2 regions of the Pseudarthrobacter sp. AB1 genome follow, and region 2 is predicted to be linked to the other one. Evidence: riboswitches for the same ligand, from Rfam matches in the RefSeq annotation. Region 2 holds a riboswitch; the other holds the start of a gene.
The links. A riboswitch is a leader RNA that binds a small molecule or an ion and turns the genes downstream of it on or off. The one in region 2 is predicted to bind cyclic di-AMP.
Positions count from the first base shown of each region.

Region 1 (10,010 bases), on a different contig from region 2:
GCAGAGCCGGCAGTGTTCATGCATGCCTGCGTGTTGTTCGTATTCCTCGGCGCAGGCCTTGCAGATGGTGGCGCAGGCCTGCAGCACCGCGCGGGAGACGTTGGCGTCATAGCCGGTGTGGCGGGAGAGGACGTTTGCAGTGGCCGCGCAGATGTCCGCACAGTCAAGATCGGTGCGGATGCATTTGGTCAACTCGGCGACCATGTCTTCGCCGAGGCAGGCATCAGCGCAGGCGGTACAGGCCTGTGAGCAGTCAAAGCACGCCGCAATGCATTCGGCGAGCATGTGCTGATCGATGCCGCCGAGATCCTTCGGGTACGCATCGAGCATCTTGTGGGTGCTTCCGTGTGTCATTTCTTTCTCTCTTTCCAATATTGAACGGGAGGAACCTGGTGCGGAGACCAGCTGATGTTTTCTGATGTGCCGGCTGTTTGGCTGATGTTCTTTCTCGGGCCTCCTTCTGATCGGCTGAAGGCAGGACCCAAAGGGCGGCCCGCACGCGGTGTCTACGCCAGCCAGGTCGAAGGGTGCCACTTGCCGGCCATATGGCCTGGCGTTCGCGCGGCCGGACGGGGAGAACGTGCGCTTTATGTCCGACTGACAGACAGTTGAGTTAGGGTTAGCGCCTGCCAGCTCAGCGGTGCTTGGGGCCTGTTGGCGATGTGGGATGCCGGGGGCCGGGCGCGCGGGCCAGCGGAATCCGGTATGAGCGTTCCTGACCTTGGCTGCGCCGCGTCGGTCACAGCAACAGGCCACGACCGTGGACTGACTGCCCGGGTGTCTCCGGTCTCGTGGCATCCTCTGCGCGGGCCCCCGCGGAGCACGTCGGAGGCGGATTGGGCTCCGACTGGGCTCACTCTGTTCGAACGTCCCCGAGGGTTCTCCTGTCCCCCGGGGATCGCAGTCTCGGGCTGGCGCTGTGCGGCGGCGCCAGGCCTGGGGTCTGACACGCCCACCACGTGTTCCTGTCCATCGCAGAAGGTAACTGGCCCGGCCGAAAGGAGGACGACCACGAGGCAGGAAAGGACAGCCCGCGGCGCCGCAAGCCTGCGGACCAGCAGTGGAAGCGTCGAACGTTGAAGGGCCATCTGGTCTCTCCTGAAGGCAAGTCCCGCCCAGCGTAACCTTCCGGTGCCCCGCCAGTCACCATGCCTGTCCCCTTAAGCCCAGAGCGCTTTTGATAACGGATTTGTAACTTAAGCCGACGCTTCGCTAAAGTTGGATAAGCACATACCCCCAACGGGTATGGATGTGACCGCTTCGCCAAACCCCGCCGGCGGTCCGTGAACCTGATCTTTCTCAGGCGGGGGCGGAGGACCCAACTTTGGTGCGTAATGATGCACCTTGGGGTGAAGCCGACCCTGTGACTGCGCGTCCTGATCGCGTCCTGCAGGGCAGCCGGACAGTCCACTCGTCCGAATCCGACAGCTAACTTCGCCGGCGCCGAGAGGACCGCTATCTTGCCTGCCCAGCCAAAACACGGCCGTCGCCGTGCCCTTCCGGCCGCTGCCTCACCACGCCGCCGTCCGTTTTTCCAGGAACCAACGTTCCGGCTACGCGGCCAGCAGTTCGGCCTAACAGCAGCCGTCACAGGAATGATTGCCCTCACTGCTCTGTCCGCGGCGCAGGCTGACTCCGGCAGCCGCGCTGCGGCCCAGGACAGGCCGGCGGCCGTGGCAGCCGCGGCTCCGGAAGCAGCGGTTACGGCAGCAGCTGACACTGTTCTTACCTTTGACCGCCCGGAGGTGACCTCCCAGCCGGCGCCTGCGCCCGTTGCCCCGGCGCAGTCCGCGGGGGCGGTTAAGGCACCCGAGGCTGCCCCCGAGCCCGTGCCGGCATCCCCATCCACGGGGTTGCGTTCCCCGCTCGCGTCGATTAACGTCAGTTCCCCTTTCGGCTTCAGGATCAGCCCGATCACCGGGGCCGTGGGGGAAATGCACACCGGGATCGATCTGACCGGGGCGTGCTCGACGGCGGTCTTCGCCGCCGGTTCCGGCACTGTCACCGAGGCCGGCTGGAGCCCGTACGGTGGCGGCAACCGGATCGTCGTTGATCACGGCAACGGGCTGAAGACCACTTACAACCACCTGGCCAGCATCGGTGTCTCCCTCGGACAGGCCGTGGTTCAGGGCCAGCAGATTGCAGGGGTAGGCACAACCGGTGCCTCCACCGGCTGCCACCTTCACTTCGAGGTCATGGTCAACGGCCAGACCGTCGACCCGGCTGCCTTCATCTAAGAGGCCCGGCCCGCAGCCTTTTAGATGGCTGCGCTGACTGCTTGCGCGTGAAGGCGGCAGCCGCGCGATGAAGCGGTACAGTTGCGGGTGCGTCCTGCACCCTGTTTTTGACTTTCCTGATGGACCTGCGCTCACTGCCAGTCAGGGTTCCAGACCCGGGCGGATAACGCAGGAAGGCCGTCTGCGGGCGCCCACATATCGAGCCGGACAAAGGACTATACAGTGCAAATCCCGATGGCAGCCGCAGGCCTGTACGCCCTGGCCACGACGCCGGCCCCGGGTCCCGGGAACGAAGGGCTGAGGCCAGGGCTGGATGCGGATCAGGTAACTCCCGGATTCCTGGGTTTCGCGATGACGGCGTTCATGGTCATCGCAGTTGTCCTGCTCATGGTTTCCATGACCAGGCGAATCCGGCGCGTGCGATACCGGGCGCAGTTTGAGCAAGGAAGCGAACCCGTTTCGGCAGGGACGGACGACAACGCCCCCAGCCAGCATGGGATCAACAGACCCGAGGCGACCAACGGAACCGGACGGGGCGGCGAAAGCCCCGGACGGGACTGAGGCCGCGGCTCCCGCGGCAGGCTAAGTCGTCCAGGTCCTCGGTGGTTCCCGCTGATCACCTGGCCGTGAAGGCTATGGCGGACATAGCCCCGGCCGGGGGACATTGAGTGGCGATGTCCGCCGCCCTATTGTCCCTGGGAGCCGTCGCGTGGATTTTTTAGTCAAACGGTTGCTCCGGGTGTGCCCCGGTCCACACCCGGTACCTGTCTCCTCCTATAGGGCTCATCTTCCTATTCCTCTCCTGAAGGACCTTTGCTAGACCAGCCACGGAGACGCTCTGGACTTCCGACGCATGTCCGGAAGGCCCTGCCGCCTGGGTCCACTTGGTTTCCGGTCGCTGACCGCTAACCCGGTGCCACGGCTCCTGTAATGAGGGATTTGAGGATGCTCTGGTCGGCCAGGCCCAGGATCCGCGCCGCGACTCTGCCTTCTCTGTCCAGAACGAGTGTGGAAGGGACAGCCTGGGGTGGAACGTACTGGGACATGGCCAGCAGGATGCCCCCGTCTTTGTCGTGCATGCTGGGGTAGGTGACGCCGAAGGTCCGTTCGAATGCGGCGGCGGTAGGTTCCTCATCACGGATGTTCACGCCGAAGAAAGAGACGCCTTGTGTTTTGAACTCCCTCGATAGCGCCTCCAGCCGTGGAGCTTCGAGCCTGCACGGCGCACACGCGGCGTACCAGAAGTTCAGGACGATCACTTTTCCGGCCCAGTCGCGGGAGTTCACGGCTGTCCCGTCGTACAGTTGCCCCGTCAGCACCACCGGGGGTTTCCGTTCGGCTGCAGCATATTCGGTGACGGAGCCGTCCCCGGCGATGTAGTTTTTGTTGTCACCGGCGCTGGCCTGCCGGGCGAGGGTATCCGTGGAGCCGCAGCCCGCGAGCAAGGGCAGGCCAAGACCAAGTATTCCCAGGGAGAGAAGACGGCGGCGGGGTAACCCGGCCCTTTGCACGGGTCCTGGGGCAGCGGGTGGGGCCGTCGAGGGGCGGAACTCATGCATGATTTGTCCTTTGATAAAGGCCGATGCGAAGTTGAATGGGGTCGCGGAAACGTGGGACCCGCAGGGCAGCGGTTGCGGCGGTCGCCGGTGTTCTCGAATGTCAGTTCTCAGGCTCGTCAGGGCGTCTGCTGAATGGGACACCGTGATCGGCCTGAGCGTGGCGTGTTCCATCTCCGTGTCCCTAAGTGCCAATAAAGCGATGGGGAGCGGGAGTAGGGGAGCGGGCTTTGCGCATCACTGCTGCCCCCCGGTTGTGCGTGGTCCGTGCAGGTGTTCGTGGTTCGGCGCCTCCAGCTGGGCGTCGGTGAGGCTGTCGAAGGAGCTCGCTTCGTTCCGGTCGCTGCGTGCGAAACGGACGAACATGAGGATGATCAGGGGCACGTCGACATGAGGGTCCCGATCATGGACAACAGGGTTGTCTTTCCCGACCCGGAGGGCCCCATCACGAGCACAATGTCCCCGGCATCAACGCTGAGGGAGACGTGGTCCACGGCGGTCACCGCCGTGTGGCCGGCCCCGAAGGTCTTGGACACGTCTTCGACCGAGACGACGTTCATGCCCGGAACACTTCCGCCGGGTCAATGCGGGCCAGCCGGCGGACCGGCAGCAGCGAGGACACCACCGCCATGACCAGGGTGACGCCGAAAATCCAGGCGGCATCGAGCCACCTAATTTCCGTGATGAACTCCGGGACATAGATTCCCGCGGCGGAGCTGACGACCAGGGCCAGAACCGCACCGACGAGGTACCCGAGCACGGCCGCGGCGACCGCCTGCTCCACCACGACGGTGTAGAGCTGGCGGTTGCTCACCCCGATGGCCTTCAGAACCCCGTACTCGCGGGCTTTTTCGATGGTCGAGGTGAAGATGGTCAGGCCGATCACGGTCATGCCCACCGCGATTCCGATCAGCAGCAGGACCAGGATGATCGGCAGGAACGTGTCACGGACGATGTTCGTATTGTTTTCCACGAACCTGTCCTTGGTGATGGCATCGACCGCCGGGTCGGCTTCGATCCGGGACGCGACGCCGGCAGCGTCCGCGTTCGCTTTCAGTGTGACGAGGAAGAAGTTGGTCGCTCCGGGCAGTTGGAGGATGCTTTCGGCGTCGTCTTTGGTGGCGAACGCGAAGGAGAAGCTGAGGATGTAGCCGCCCTCGGAATAGCCGGCGACTTTCAGTTCCCTGCCGGCGACCGGGATGGTGTCCCCGATCCGGATGTTCTCGCTGCGTCCGACCACCCCGTCAATGATGATTTCGCCCTTGTCCGGGACGGCCTTGCCCTCGACCACCCGGGCGGGCGCTCCGACGTTGTTCTCCGTGTCGTCGGCAATAACGTAGAGGTTGATGTCCTTGCCGTTGTGCGCGAACGCCACACGGCGCCCGCTGAACGGTTTGGCCGAGGCAACCCCCTCAATGGCGGTGAGCTTTTCCCTGACGATCAGGGGCAGCACCGATGGGGTATGGAACATGTCCGTCGCGCCGGTCTGGGTAATCCAGTAATCGGCCGGCACGGTCCGGATGTATTCGCCGATCTTGTTGCTCCAGCCCTGGTACAGGCCCTGGATGCTCATGATCAGCAGCACGCTGAAAGCCACCCCGCCGACGCTGATCAGGAGCCGGGTCTTTTCCTGGAGCAGGTTCTTTATGGCCAAGAACAGCATGGCACCACTTCCCGGGTTGTATCCGGCCGCCCGGGCATTACAGCCCCTCCTGCGGTGTCCGCCCTCGACTGCCGGCGGTCCGCCGTCCGAAGCGAGGGACGAACCCGAGGACCTGGCGCCGGTAGGCGGCATACTCGTCACCGAACTCAGCCTCGACCATCCGTTCTTCCTTCCGGTCCAGGCGCAGGTACACGATGACCAGGACCGGGAACATGAGAAGGGTCAGCAGCGTGGGCCATTGCAGCAGGAACCCGGCCATGATGGTCAGGAACCCCAAGTATTGGGGGTGGCGCAGCCTTGCGTAGACACCGGTCACCGCCAGCCGGTGGTCCCGCTGGGCCGCGAAGAGGACCTGCCAAGACACGTATAGCAGGATGAACCCGGCCGCGATCAGCACGTTGCTCAAAATGTGCAGCGGGCTCAGGTGCGGATCCCCCTGCCAGCCGGTGAGATCCTGCCACAAATGACCCGAGTTGTGATTCAGGAGATCCCCACCCGGCATCCGGTTACCCAGCCATCCCGAGAGCAGGTAGATCGTCAGCGGGAAACCGTACATTTCGGTGAACAGCGCCACGATGAACGCCGAAAATCCGCCCAGCGCCCGCCAGTCCAGTTTCGTTCTGGGACGGACGAAACTGAACGCAAAAATGATGAACACGGCCGAATTGATGATCACCAGCCCCCACAGGTCATACCCGTAATCAGTGGACATGGCCGGCACCTCCTCCGGGCCCTGGCCGGGCAGGCCCTCCCCGGGCCTCCTGCCCGCCGTGCCCCTGATGGGAGCTGCCGTGTCCGCCGTGGCTTCCATGCCCGAACATACAAAAGCTCATCACCAGCACCACACCCAGATAGGGCAGTGCATCCAGGACATGGAGCCAGTGGTTGGTGATGAGGTAGATCGCCGCTGCGGTGATGAGGACTATCAGCAGCGTCTGTGTCCAGGGCTGTAATGGGCCGCGGGACGGAATCGGGCGGCGTGCTTCAGGGAGACGCGGATCAGGAAGACTGCTCATTCCTTGAGTGTTGACCCGCCGGGCCCTGTCCGCAAGGGCCTGACGGCCCCGAAGCCCACCGGAGGCCGACGCTGTGGGACCATTGCATATAATACCCCTAGGGGGTATTATATGGGTGTTGTCAGTGACGTGGTTTGTCCAGGCCCCCGGGCCGTTACAGCCGTTCATCCCCAACAGCCCCCCCCTTTACATCCACCCTCTCGAAGGAAAACTGACATGTGTGGAACCACCGAATCACGAACCCAACTCCCCCTGGCCTCCGCCGCACAGCACGGCTCCAGCTGCTGCTCCCCCGCCGCAGACACCCAGGCCGGGGCTTCGGCGACAGTCAAGGCGGAGCTCCACGCTTCCGGTGCGCAGTACGGCGTGGACGGGTTGACCTGCGGACATTGCGTTCAGACCGTTGAGAAGGCTGTGTCCGGCGTATCAGGGGTCCAGACCGCAACCGTCGATCTCGTCCCGGGCGGCACGTCCCGGCTGACCGTCACGGGCACTGCCGCCCGGGAGGCCCTGGCCGAGGCAGTCCGGTCCTCCGGCTATGCCCTGGCCGGCGCGAAGTAGCCATCCAATGGTTGGCTGACAGAGGGAGGCCCGGCTTTCCCGGGCCTCCGTGCTCCTTTGGCTTACCTGTTGGGTGTCAGTGGCCCGCAGTGTGGTCACCGGTATGGTCCACCGTGGGTACCGGGCCGGGGTTCACATCCCCCCCTGTGCCGCTGATGGCCGGGCCGATGACGAACGCGGACAACGAGAACATGGCCACGAAGACCAGCAGCCCCAGCACCGGGGCAATCCAGCTGCCGAACCGCCGGTAGAGGCGGATTAGCATGGGAATGGACGCCAGAAGCCCCAGTGCCCCGAACAGTACGGTGCCGCCGGATCCCGCGACCAGGGCGGTCCCGGCCAGCAGCCCGATATGGTGCAGGACGTGCGGCAGGAGCCCCATGATCAGGCCGACCGCGCCGACCAGCGTGTGCCACAGTGCGTGGAGCCTGCCCCTAAAGGTACGCGCTGCCGGAACCGATTCTCCGTGACCGGTGCCGGCGGCCGGATGCAGGTGGGAGGAATGGTCAGCTGTCACGGTCTCTGCTTCCCGGCGGCGTGAGGCATCCGGCCGGTCACCGGATTGCTCATACCTCACCACTGGTGAGCGACCGGACTACGAGCACCGGGCAAGTCGAATGATGAACGACCTGCGTGGACACGGAGCCGAGCAGCAACCCGGTGAATCCTCCGAGGCCGCGGGAACCCACCACCACCAGGTCGGCGTTCTCGGCCGCCTTCAGGAGCACGCCGGCCGTGCTGCCCTGGACAACATCACCGCTCACAGTCACTCCCCCGCTGTCCACCCGACTCAAGGCGTCGTCCTGAAGCCTGTGGGCGGCCTGTGGAAAGATCTCCGGATCATGGACCAGGCCTTCCATCCCGACCGTCACGGGCGGGTACTGCCAAGCAGTCACGGCCTGAACTTCTCCGTGGCGCAGCCGCGCCTCAGCGACTGCCCATTCCAGTGCGAAGCGCGAGGGGGCAGACCCGTCCACCCCCACCACGACCCTGAACACTTCGTCGCCGCCCATGAGCACCGCCTTCCACCAGGTTCTTCACAATGTTGCCCTCAGTGTGTCCCCCACGTGATTCTCACCGCAAGGGCCGAAGTTCCCGACAGCAACCGCACAGCGGCCGGCAGGCTCCAGGGCCATAGCGCAGTCAACCACAGTTCCACTCTCCGCGGCGGGTTGGCCGGATTCAGGCGGTTTCGAGTTCCTTCAGGGCTGCGAGGAGCCTGCGATCGGCGTCCGTGGCGACTTCGGAGACGGCAGGGGCGTCGCTGAGCTCCACCATGGTCTGCGGGTCGATGGTCTGGATGACGGTGGTGCCGGTGTCTGGCCCACGCCTGATGACGACGTTGCAGGGCAGCAGCAATCCCATGTCCGGGTCCGCGGCGAGAGCTTTCTGCGCCAAGGCTGGATTGCAGACGCCCAGGATGAGATAGTCGCCCAGGCCCTGCCCTGCGTCGGACCCGAGCTTGGCCTCGAAGGTGGCGCGGACATCGATTTCGGACAGCACGCCGAAGCCTTGCCCGGAGAGGGCTTCACGGGTCCGGGTTACTGCTTCGGCGTAGGGCAGGGCGACGGTGATGGTGTGTGCGTAGCTCATTGTTGTGCTCCTTCATCGCTGTTCTCATTTATGCAAAGGGCTTCGGGGTCGCCGTGCTACCGGGCTTCGATCAGGCCCATCATGCCGTTGTCCTCGTGGTCGAGGATGTGGCAGTGGTAGACGGTTTTGCCGGTGAAGTCATCGAAGGCGACCCGGACCCGGACGCTGCTGCGGGCCTGGACGTTGACCACGTCCTGCCACACGGGAGTGTCCACGGGCCGGCCTGCCTGTTCGAGAATCTGCATTGGCCACACGTGCAGGTGCACGGGGTGGTCCATCGGGCTCGTGTTCCTCAGGGTCCATTCCTCGACGGCGCCGACGGGGACGGTGGTGTCGACCCGGGCGGGGTCGAACGGCCTGCCGTTGATGGTGAAGCTCATCATCCCCGACCCCGCCCCACCGCCCATACCCATGCCCTGGGCGCCGCTGTTCATGCCCATGGCGAAGACCAGTTCCCGGTGCGCGGTCACAGCCACAGTCCGGAGATCCCGCGGTGCCGGCTGGGCCGGAACCGGTCCTACTGCGGCAGCCGGCGCGCCAGCAACGGCCAGGGTGGCCAGGACGGTCCCGTCCGGCCCGGGCGGGGGTTGCCCGCCTCCGTTGTTGCCGCCCATCATGGATCCTATACTGCCCCTGTCCACGGGCAGGGTGCGCAGCACGGCCGCACCCTCCGCCGCGGTGACCAGCAGGTCCGCCCGGTTGCCGGGGGCCAGCAGCACCTCCTCAACGTACCGGGGTTCCTGGTAGCGGCCCGAATCCACACCCAACAACTGCAGGAACTGGCCGTCCAGGCGCAGTTTCAGATACCGGGCAGTGCAGGCATTGATGATCCTCCACCGTTCACGATCTCCGGGCCGGGCGGCCAGTTCCGGGTTCAGCTGCCCGTTGACCAGGATCAGGCTCCCTTCCCGGCCCATCATTTTCTCCATCGCCGAGACGGCGGCGATGGAACCGCCACCGTCTAGGGAAATGTCAGAGATGACCAGGACCCGTTCCCTGCTGACCGGTACGGGCTGGGGGTCCTGGACGATGATCGCCCCGTACAGGCCGCCGAAGATCTGATCGGCCACGCTGCCGTGGCGGTGCGGGTGGTACCAGTACACGCCCGGCGGATGGTGTGCTGGCAGGCGGTACTCATAATCAAAAGACGTTCCCGGGTCAACCGAGACCAGCACGTTGTCGCTGTTGCCCTCGGGGGAGACGTGCAGGCCGTGGACGTGCAGGTTGGTCGGGCCCTCCAGCCGGTTCTCCAAGGCCACGTTCACCCGGTCCCCGGCCTTCAGGAACAGGGTGGGCCCGGGCAGGGACCCGTTATAGGAGAAGACGCTGGCGTCCCTGCCCGCCACCCGCACCCGGCCCTGGGCTGCTGACAGTTTCACCTGAA
Region 1 is NZ_PZKO01000067.1:91,134-101,143, reverse strand. Features, by position in the region: gene DAD99_RS18635 (four-helix bundle copper-binding protein) at 1-354, opposite strand, end outside; cyclic di-AMP (ydaO/yuaA leader) riboswitch at 1,253-1,455, shown strand; gene DAD99_RS18630 (M23 family metallopeptidase) at 1,461-2,237, shown strand; gene DAD99_RS18625 (hypothetical protein) at 2,460-2,798, shown strand; gene DAD99_RS18620 (TlpA disulfide reductase family protein) at 3,143-3,796, opposite strand; gene DAD99_RS18615 (hypothetical protein) at 4,031-4,177, opposite strand; gene DAD99_RS18610 (ATP-binding cassette domain-containing protein) at 4,168-4,353, opposite strand; gene DAD99_RS18605 (FtsX-like permease family protein) at 4,350-5,456, opposite strand; gene DAD99_RS18600 (isoprenylcysteine carboxylmethyltransferase family protein) at 5,494-6,168, opposite strand; gene DAD99_RS18595 (DUF2933 domain-containing protein) at 6,158-6,472, opposite strand; gene DAD99_RS18590 (heavy-metal-associated domain-containing protein) at 6,689-7,033, shown strand; gene DAD99_RS18585 (hypothetical protein) at 7,110-7,550, opposite strand; gene DAD99_RS18580 (universal stress protein) at 7,600-8,046, opposite strand; gene DAD99_RS18575 (DUF302 domain-containing protein) at 8,216-8,626, opposite strand; gene DAD99_RS18570 (multicopper oxidase family protein) at 8,683-10,010, opposite strand, start outside.
Region 1: linked by a shared signal. The riboswitch ahead of DAD99_RS18630 (M23 family metallopeptidase) and the one ahead of DAD99_RS05625 (NlpC/P60 family protein) in region 2 are both predicted to bind cyclic di-AMP.

Region 2 (10,010 bases):
GGTAGCGTTTCTGGCGGGCGTTAGCACTCGGCGCCGTCTATGTAGGAATTCGCTCGGTCCCCGACATCCAGCGATACCTGAAGGCACGGCGGATGTGACCCCGGTATGACTGCGCTGGTGGCAGGCGTGGGCAACATGTTCCTGCGCGACGATGGCTTCGGCCCGGAAGTCGCCCGCCGGCTGGCCTCGGAGGGGCACCTGCCGCCCGGCGTCGAGGTGGCGGACTACGGCATCCGCGGCATGCACCTGGCCTACGATCTCCTGGCCGGAGTGGACATGCTGGTGCTTGTGGATGCCGTGCCGCCGGAGCTCGGGACGGTACACAACGAAGCCCCGGGCAGCCTCCGTGTGCTCCGGATCCGCAGTGAAGATCTCGACGCCGGCGCCACCCTGGACCCGCACGGCATGGATCCTGCCGCCGTCCTGGGCAAGCTCAGATCGCTGGGCGGCGAGGCCCCCGTGACCTATGTGGTGGGCTGCGTTCCGGCCGACGTCACCGACGGCATCGGGCTGACACCGCCCGTGTCCGCCGCCATCCCGGCGGCGATGGCCGCCGTCGTCGAACTCCTGAGTCAGTACACCTCCACGCAGACCTAAGGATGACCTATCACGTGCCGCGGAATACCCGGCCAGGAGGGCGCGCTGGGGATCCGGGCCCCGGCCGGGCCCGGACCATCGGGTCCTGCTGCCGGCGTCCCTCCTCCTTGGCGGCCCCTACATCATCCTCGTGGACAACCTGGCACCCACCGCCACTCCGGGTGAGATCCCGCTCGGTGTGCTGACAGCGCTGATCGGCGCGCCCGACGCTTCTATGTCTGTCAAGCGGGAAACGGGTACGGGCGCGGACCCAGTTGTTTTACTGGTGGTGGTGCGGTTTAGGTGACCGGCCAGCGTCCCCTCTCCCCCGTTGTTTTGGCTGCTGGCGAAGCTTGCGGAGCTTGCGGAGCTGTGGCCGACGGAGGAGGGTATTAGACGGGCCGGAGCGGACACGTACAATCCGGCAGGACAGCAGCCAAAACAGAAAAACGCTTCTACAGCCCCGAGCGAAGCGAGCCCCGTTTGAGCGTTTAAAACGGGTGAGACTGGCCCCTTGGGGCCGGCCTTAGTTTTCCCTCGGCAAAAGGAAAATCAGTGCTGCAGCGTCATCGCTGCAGAAACTTACAGGTCCAGCGGGGATTTCTCCCAGGAGATATCAACGATGGGGCGCCTGGCTGCGGCTCGCCCGCTCCGATAACAACGAGGCGGACGCGGCACGTCTGCACCAGGGAGGCCACGCGGGGCGGGCCCATCAGCACCTCACGGATTTCATCGCAGAGATCATTCACGAAGGCGCGGACGCAGAGACTTCCGTTTCGAAGCTGCCCCGGACGAGCTGGCGGCCTTCTGCCTTCATGCCCTGGGGGCTGCGGCAGGACTGGCTACACATGAAGCGGTACTGAGGCTGATCAGAGTTGCCTTGGACGCCCTGCAGGTGCCGGGCGCGCCGGCCTCTGCAGGGCAGGCGCCGGTCAGCCAGGAATGTGAGGAGTTCATTGCAGGCTTGCTCGCAGCGCCGGCACGCCTCGGCGCAGATCCGGCAGTGCTCGTGCATGCCTGCATGTTGTTCGCAGTCATCGCCGCAGGCCTCACAGACCCTGGCGCAGGCCTGGAGCACGGCGCGGGTGACGTTGGCGTCGTAGCCGGTGTGCCGGGAGAGGATGTTGCCCGTCGCTGAGCCGATGCCGTGCACCCGTTCCAGCGCCGAGCGCGATGCCGACCTCAGCGCCGGGGACGCGTTCGCCCCGTCAAAAGACGCCCCGCTCGCCTAACCGGTCTTCTGCCAAAGGCCTTGATGCCAATTGCTGTAAACCGTGTAGCCGGTTGAGGTCACGGCCCCACACACACAGCAAAGCTGCCGGCCATACCGTCGACAATCACCCGGGAACGGACACGAGGTCCGCAGAGGCGGACTCGACACCCTCAACGGCCGATACAGCCTTTTTAACGGTCTGGACGCAATGCCCGCCCGTCAGCCCTTCAACAGCAAACTCGACTGTGCTGCCACTGGATACCACTGCAGGTGCCGAAGAAGCTCCGGTTGAGCAGCAGCTGCACCCGGCAGTGGAAGAAACAAGGGGAAGCCCGGCTCTATATTTTGAGGAAGGATGGAGGGCGTACTGGGGGTGAACGGCCGTGCAAGCGGGTACGGCAACACCAGCCCGGACTTCCATGTCACACCGTTACCGTAATGTGACAAACAGTGCTGGTCTGAAGTACGGTCTAAGTCGTGCCGGTTTCTCCTTGAGGCGGCACTCCCGAACAGATTGCCTAACTCTGCCGCTGCCCGGGATCCGTTCGCTTTTCGTCCGGCAGAGACGGGGAACCCATTATTGGCCTGCTTCTGGCAGGTCTTGGGGTGAAGCCGTGCCTGGTGCACTTTTGCGCCTGACGCGGCCGGGTGCCTTCCACCCGAATCCGACAGCTAACCTCGCAGGCAGTGGGAGAGGCCCTTACATGCCCATGCGCAAAACTCACGGCCGCCGCCGCGCGGTCCCCCAGACCAGCACTCTTGCCGCACTGACCAAATCCGTTACCACGAATGCCAGCGGCGCAGGCCGCCAGGCTGCCGTCTTCGCAGCGGCTTCCAGTCTCGTGCTGACCAGTGGTATTGCTGCCGCCCAGGCAGCGGACGCCCCCGCCCAGCGCGAAGCTGAACCGGCCGCCAACCTCGAGGTCGCTAGCCAGGTACAGGCCCCGCTGACCGCCGATGCCACCATCCAGATTTCCTTCGAGCGCCCGGTCGTGGAAACCATGCCCGCTCCTGTAGTGGAAGCCCCGAAGCCTGTCGTGGAAACCGCGAAGGCCGCGGTACCCGCCTCGGCCAAAGTCACCGTCACCCCGCCTGCGCCCGCTCCGGCTCCCGCCCCCGCAGCCGGTGGCATTAACTCCATCATGGTGTCCTCCGCCTACGCTCAGATCGGCATGTTCCAGGACTGCACGCGGCTGGTCGAAAATGCCCTCAATGCCGCTGGCATCCCCGTTGGGGACCTGGGCCCGATGCAGTTCATGGACTACGGCACCGTGGTCACCGACCCCCAGCCCGGTGACATGGTCATGCAGCCCGGCCACGTAGGAATTTACGTCGGCAACGGCCAGGTCCTCAGCTCAGGCCTGAACGGGAAGAACGAAACCGCCGTGCACCCGCTGACCTGGATGACGTCCAAGGGTGCCGTCACCTTCGTCCGCGCAGGCTAACAAATCACTAAAGGCCGGTGATTCAATGCCTTGGGGGCACTGAATTACCGACCTTTAGTATGCTCCTCCAACCATGCGCCTGACTCCTTCCTCGGGTCACCCGAAGGCAACATATAGCGGTGCTATAACACCGCCGTTTATGCCGCGAACCACAATTCTGAGGCGCATCCCATCTCTGCAGAGTGTCGGGCCAAGCCGTCCCAGTTCCAAGGAAACGAGACATGACGCTCGATTCTGCCCTGCTGAGCAGCACGCGCAGCGCCACACCGCACCAGCTTCCGGTATCGGCGCTACGGCTGCCTGCTCTCGCACTCCTGAAAAGAAAGACTCACCAGACATGACCGTTCAGAACGACCTCAGCCGCGAAGACGTTGCCTCCTATGAGGCAGAGCTCGCGAAACGGACTCCCTCGCTTTACTCGCGCTACATCGGCGCGATGCTCTACTTCATGGGCGCGGCCCTTATCGCCGGCGCCGTCGTACACTATCCGGTCAACCCGGGCCTGTACACGATCATCTGCATCGTCGGTGCGGTCGTGTTCCTCCTCGGCACCATCGTCAACGAGTTCGTGCTCGTCGATGAGCGCCCTCTGCTAGGCCGGGCCATCTCGCTCGTCGCGTTCTCGCTCCTGCTCTCCTTCGGCGTCGGCCTGGTCGGCGGCGGCATCCAGCACTTCGAACAGTTCCCCGAGCGCAGCGCCTGGATGACTCCGATCGGCCTGCTGATGTCCTACGTCGCGTTCATCGCCAAGGACGCCAAGGGCGGCCTGCGCCACCTGGTCAGCCCGTTTGCCGCAGGTGTCGTGTTGGTCGCCGCGCTGACGTGGTTCGGCATGTCCGCCCTCGCAAGCACCCTCGACTCCGGGAGCCACAGCCACGACTCCACGCCGGCACCGTCGCAGGCACCCGCCGAGGCTCCGACCAGCGAAGACCCCACCCTCGTCGAGCCGACGGACGCCCCCGCAGTCCCCGCACCCGACACCCACACGTCGCACAGCCACTAACCCGAAGCCCGAGATGCTCAACCGGTGCTCCTATTCCGGGTAAGGGTCTGCCCCGGCAGCGTGCGGGAGGGCCGGTTCGGGACAGGATCTGGGAAAGTGCTCGAGCTCAACGGAGTGGGCTTCGGATACGGCCGGACGGACTGGGTCTTCCGGGATGTCAGCGTCCGTGTCCTGCCGGGAACCGCCGCTGCCGTCCTGGGACCGAACGGCAGCGGCAAAACCATGCTGGTGCGCTGCGCTGCCGGGCTGCTTCCCTGGAGGCCATGGACAGGGTGGGCATCGCCGGCCTCCGCAGCAGGTTCTTCCCCACACTCAGCGGCGGCGAGCAGCAGCTGGTCCTGATTGCCCGTGCCATCGCGGACGGCAGCTCCGTCCTGGTGCTGGACGAGCCCGCCACCGGCCTGGATCTGAAGAACCAGGTCCGCGTCCTGCTCACTCCCAGCGGATCCCGGACCGGCGATGCCCTGGAGCTCCTGAGCGGGAAAGAACTCAGGGCCCTGTACGGCGTGGGCATCAGCACCATGGCGTACGCCAATGGCCCCAACACCCGCCGGACCGTGGCGGTGCACTACGGCCGGTGAGAGAGCGTCGGGGGGAAAGCCGCAATAGTGAGAGAGCGTCCGGGGTTAGCCCGTGTTGCGCAGGCCGGCCGCTACCCCGTTAACCGTGATCAGCATGGCCCGCTGGAGGCGTTCGTCGATCTCGGCACCGCTGATGCTCTCGCCTTCGGCGCCCTGGGCAGCCCGCACACGGCGGAGCAGTTCCACCTGCAGGTAGCTGATGGGGTCCAGGTACTGGTCCCGGATCTCAAGCGAACGCTTGAGCGTCGGCTGCGCGTCCAGGAGCACATCCTCACCGGTCAGGTTCTGGATCTCGGTGACCGTGAGTTCGAACTCTTCACGGATGGCCACGAAAATGTGGTGCAATTCCTTGGGAACCAGGGTGGCCACGTAGTACCCGGCGATGTCCAGGTCCGTTTTGGCCAGCGTCATCTCAACGTTAGAGACAACGGACCGGAAGAAGTGCCAGTTTTGCATCATCTCCACCAGCTGGGCGGAGTTTCCGGCCTCGCGGGCAGCCTTCAGTCCCGAGCCAACACCGAACCAGCCCGGCACGATCTGCCGGGACTGCGTCCAGCCGAACACCCACGGAATGGCGCGCAGGCCGCCGAGCCCTGCCCCGGAATCCGGGCGTTTGGACGGACGGGAGCCGATATTCAGCGAGCCGAGCTGCTCCACCGGAGTGGAGGCCAGGAAGTACGCGGGCAGGTCCGGATGGTCAATCAGCTTCCGGTACCGGTCGAAGGCGCCGTCGGAGATGATCTCCATAACGTGCCCGTACCGTTCGCGCTGGTCGTCCGACGTGCGCGGGTCCCGGTGCAGGGCCGAGCCCTGGAGTACCGCCGCGAGGGACAGCTCCAGGTTTTCCCGGGCAAGCTCCGGCAGCGAGTACTTGTCCGAGATGACCTCGCCCTGTTCGGTGAACTTGATCTCGCCCTCGAGCACGCCGTTGGGCTGGGCCATGATGGCGTCATAGGTGGGTCCGCCGCCGCGGCCCACGGACCCGCCGCGACCGTGGAACAACCGGACACGGACGCCATGCTTGGCCGCCACGTCGCGCAGGTTCCGCTGGGTCTTGTGGATCTCCCACTGGCTGGTCATCACGCCGGATTCCTTGTTGGAATCCGAGTAACCCAGCATGATTTCCTGGACGTCACCGCGCAGCCGGACCAGGTCCCGGTAGGACGGAACGGACAGCAGCTGGTCCACGATCTCCGCCGAGGCTCGCAGTTCCTCCACGGTCTCCAACAGGGGCGCGAACCCGATCCTGGCGTAAGGAGATTCGCCGAACAGGTTGATCAGGCCTGCCTCGCGGGCCAGGACAGCCGCGGCCAGGACGTCGTCCGCGCCGCGGGTCATGGAAATAATGTAGGTCTCGATGACGTCCGGGCCATATGTGCGCAGGGCGCGGCGGACCTCGCGGAAGACGTCGTACGTGCCGTCGGCGACGCCGTCGAGCTTAATCGGGTGGCCGGACAACGGCCGGCGTGACGCCAGCTCCGAACCGAGAACCTCAAAGCGTTCAACGCGGCTCAGTTCCGCATAGCGGATGCCGGGGCCGCCCAAGCGGTCCATCAGCTGGCCAACTGCGTCATGGTGGTGGTCGGCGTGCTCGCGGATGTCCAGGGTGGCCAGGTGCAGGCCGAAGGAGGCAACGGCGCGGCGGACCCGGGCCAGCGCGCCATCGGCGACGAGCGACGCCGAGTGGTTGCGGAGGGACAGCTCCAGCAGTTCGAGGTCGTCGAGGAGTTCCCCGGTGGAGCGGTAGTCACGGCCGTGCTCGTGGGTGGAGTCCGCGGCAACCCGTTTGCCCGTATTGATGAGCTTGGCCTTGATGCACGTGAGTTTGAGGCGGTAGGGCTCCTGGGCGTTGAGCTCCAGGACGCGCCGGTCCAGGCCCGGCAGCTTCTTCAGGTCCGCATCGATGGAGTCCAGCAGCGACTGGTCCGCGCCGGACAAAGCGGTGGAGTTGGACAGGATGGAGATCAGCTCGTCCATCATCGCGATGCTGATGCGGACGGCGTGCTGGTTCTGGATCTGCAGGATTTCCCTGGTGACCGCCGCCGTGACGTTGGGGTTGCCGTCCCTGTCGCCGCCGATCCAGGACCCAAACCGGATGGGTGCGTCCTGGGACGAAAGGCTGACGCCGTGCTCACCGAGCAGTTCCGAGAAGTCCGAGAGCATCTCGGGCATGGCGTCGGTCAGGATGCCGCCGAGGTAGTAGATCGCGTTGCGGGCCTCATCCACCGGGGTGGGGCGGACCTGGCGCAGTTCGTCGGTCTGCCACATCTGGTCGATGACTTCCGAAAGCTGGCGGTCCTGCCGGCGGCGCTCGGTGGTGCCTTCCTTCGTGGGCTCGGCCAGGACATCGGAGAGCCTGCGGATCTTGTCCAGCACGGAACGGCGCGAAGCCTCGGTGGGGTGGGCTGTGAAGATGGGGCGGACGTCCAGCCTGTTGACCACTTCCTGCAGGACTTCGGGCCCGGCCTTCGCGGCGATTTCGGTGACGGCCTTGGCCAGCCACCCGTCCTTCTCCTGCCGCGTCCGCAGGCCGCGGACCCGGTGGACCTGCTCGGCCGCGTTGGCAAGGTGGAAGTAGAACGCGAACGCACGCACAAGGTCAGTGGCTTGCTCGATCGGCAGGGAGCCGAGCAGTTCGCGGACCTGCTCGACGACGTCGTGCGCGCTCCAGGGGCCGGTAGCATCGGCACCGCCACGGGCGGCTTCCTTGGACTCCTTGGTGAGGAGGCGCACCTGCTCCACCAGATCCAGGAGTTCAGGCCCGTGCTGGCGGACCAGGGATTCGCCCAGCAGGGTGGAGACGCGCCGGACATCGGCCCTCAGTTCAGAGGCGAGGTCGGTTGCGGAATTCATTGCAGTGTTAGCCATGGAAACTGTCTTTCGAGGGTTCGGACTTGGCTCGTACACTGCGCTGGATACTGTGAGCCACGTTACTAGCTATCGATGCTACCCGCACGGGATGGCGAAGGCGGAATCCGTCTCAGATATTGCGCTGGTCCCCGCCACTGCCGCGCCGGACGTCAGCGGACGATCTTGAAATTGAAATCCGCAGTACCAAACGCCGACCACAGGCGCAGCCACACCGGGAGCATCATCTCCGCTCCCCGTGCGGTGGCGATGTCTCCGAGGTCAATAATATCGCGGTGGCCCAACTCCTGGAGAAGGGCCGTCACGGTGCTCTTGGCGCTCGCGTCGTCGCCGGAGACAAACACCGAGTGGTCCCCGCCGCCCAGCCGTCCGGGGTCAACCATCAGCCCGGCGTTCATGGTGTTGAGGGTTTTGACCACCCGCGCCTCCGGGAACGCGTGCTGGATCCGTTCGGCGTTACTGTCCGTGTTGACCGGGTTCAGGACCGGCGGCATGCCCTGGGAGAAGTCGAGCGGATTGGAAACGTCCACCACGACTTTCCCCGAAAGGTTGGCCGAGCCCGCCGCACCGAGGGCGCTGAGCGCACCCGCGCCGTTGGTTGCATTGAGTATCAGTTCCGCCCCGGCTGCTGCCTCCGCGAACGTTTCCAGTGTTATGTGCTGGTTGGCTGCGTGCCACTCGCTGAAGGGTGGCGTGCCCATGGCGTCCGGCGCGCTCCGGGCAAGAGTCTTGCCCGGGTCGCGGGTTCCCACCACCACGTCGTGTCCCAGCGCGGACAGCGCGCCCGCCAGGGTCCGGCCTGCGAAACCCGTACCCAGGACCGCGATTTTCATGGTTCCTCCAAGGTCAGCCGTGGTAGTGCTGGAACGATACTCCGCCGCCTTCGACGTTACTCTCCGCCCGCGGCAGAACAAGAGCCCCGGCAGCAGCGCGGCCGTGGTGGAATGAACCGTATGCAGACGCCTTCTGGAGGAATCATGAATACCACCGCCAACGCCGCCGCGCAGCTGGAACGCTGGCAGCGTTTCCGCACCAACCGGAACAAAGCCCTCGCCACCCGCCACGGCTGGCTGACCCTCACCTCCTTCCAGTGGCTGGAATCCCGGCCCGCCGCCGTCGACCTGGCCCCCGGCCTCTGGTCAACGGACGGCACGACGGCGGCACTCACCGCTGCGGCACACGACAGCCTGACGCTGGCGGAAACCGGCGAGCCCGTGGACGGGACAATTACGGCCTCCCTCACCAACGAAGAATCCCTGATGTGGGTGCAGTTCGGCGGTGCGGACGGGCAGCAGGTAGTGGTGGAACTCGCCATGCGCGCGGACCGGTACGCCATCCGGACCCACGATTCCGGGTCGCCGGTGCTGAGGGAGTTCGACGGCGTTCCCACCTTCGATTACAACCCGGACATGGTGATCGAGGCAGCCTACGAGGCGTATCCCGAGCCGGTGGCGATCCCGATCGGAACCGCCAATCCCCTGGTGGAAGGCGTGCATTATTCGGTGGGCGAGGTGGTTTTCCGGCTGCCGGGCATTGACCACGAGTACCGGCTGCACGCCGAGGAGGAAAAACTGGGGGCGCTGACCATCACGTTCCACGACGACACCAACGGCGAATCAACGGATGAGTGGCGCAAAGTCTCAACCCCCAGACCCCGGGTTGATGCGTCAGGGAAAGCCACTGTGGTCCTGGACTTCAACCGCGCCATCAACTACCCTAGCGCCTTCACCCCATACGGCACCTGCCCCATGCCCGTGAAAGGCAACAGCCTGGACGCGAAGATCGAAGCCGGCGAAAAGCAGCCTCTCCTCGCTGATTGAGCGCGAGATGGCAGCCAATCCGCTCAGATCCAAGTTTTGAAGGGATCAGCTGCCCATTCGCGCCGGCGCAGCCCGGTCAGACGATCGCTGAGACGCCGGTGACCGCCCGGCCCACAATGAGCGTGTTGATTTCGAACGAGCCCTCGTAGGTGTAGATGGCCTCGGCGTCCGCGAAGATTTTGGCCATCCGGTAGTCGGTCACGATGCCGTTGCCGCCGAGGATGGACCGGCCCAGCGCCACGGTCTCGCGCATCCGGGCGCTGGTGTACGCCTTGGCGAGGGCCACCTGCGGCATGTCCGCCGCGCCGTCGTCCTGCAATTGGGCAACACGCGCCATCATGGCCATGCTCGCCACCGCGTTGCCCAGCATGGTCACCAGCTGCAGCTGGATAAGCTGGAATTTCGCCAGCGGCCGGCCGAACTGGTGGCGTTCGACGGCGTACTGCCGGGCGACGTCGAACGCCGCCAGCTGCTGCCCCACGGCCTGCCACGCCACCATGATCC
Region 2 is NZ_PZKO01000018.1:86,992-97,001, forward strand. Features, by position in the region: partial or broken gene DAD99_RS22250 (hypothetical protein) at 30-98, shown strand; gene DAD99_RS05605 (hydrogenase maturation protease) at 106-597, shown strand; partial or broken gene DAD99_RS05610 (hypothetical protein) at 677-883, shown strand; partial or broken gene DAD99_RS05615 (four-helix bundle copper-binding protein) at 1,514-1,720, opposite strand; gene DAD99_RS22255 (heavy-metal-associated domain-containing protein) at 1,914-2,210, opposite strand; cyclic di-AMP (ydaO/yuaA leader) riboswitch at 2,295-2,490, shown strand; gene DAD99_RS05625 (NlpC/P60 family protein) at 2,494-3,234, shown strand; gene DAD99_RS05630 (hypothetical protein) at 3,572-4,237, shown strand; partial or broken gene DAD99_RS05635 (ATP-binding cassette domain-containing protein) at 4,352-4,818, shown strand; gene ppc (phosphoenolpyruvate carboxylase) at 4,864-7,686, opposite strand; gene DAD99_RS05645 (NADPH-dependent F420 reductase) at 7,839-8,519, opposite strand; gene DAD99_RS05650 (DUF1684 domain-containing protein) at 8,664-9,506, shown strand; gene DAD99_RS05655 (acyl-CoA dehydrogenase family protein) at 9,583-10,010, opposite strand, start outside.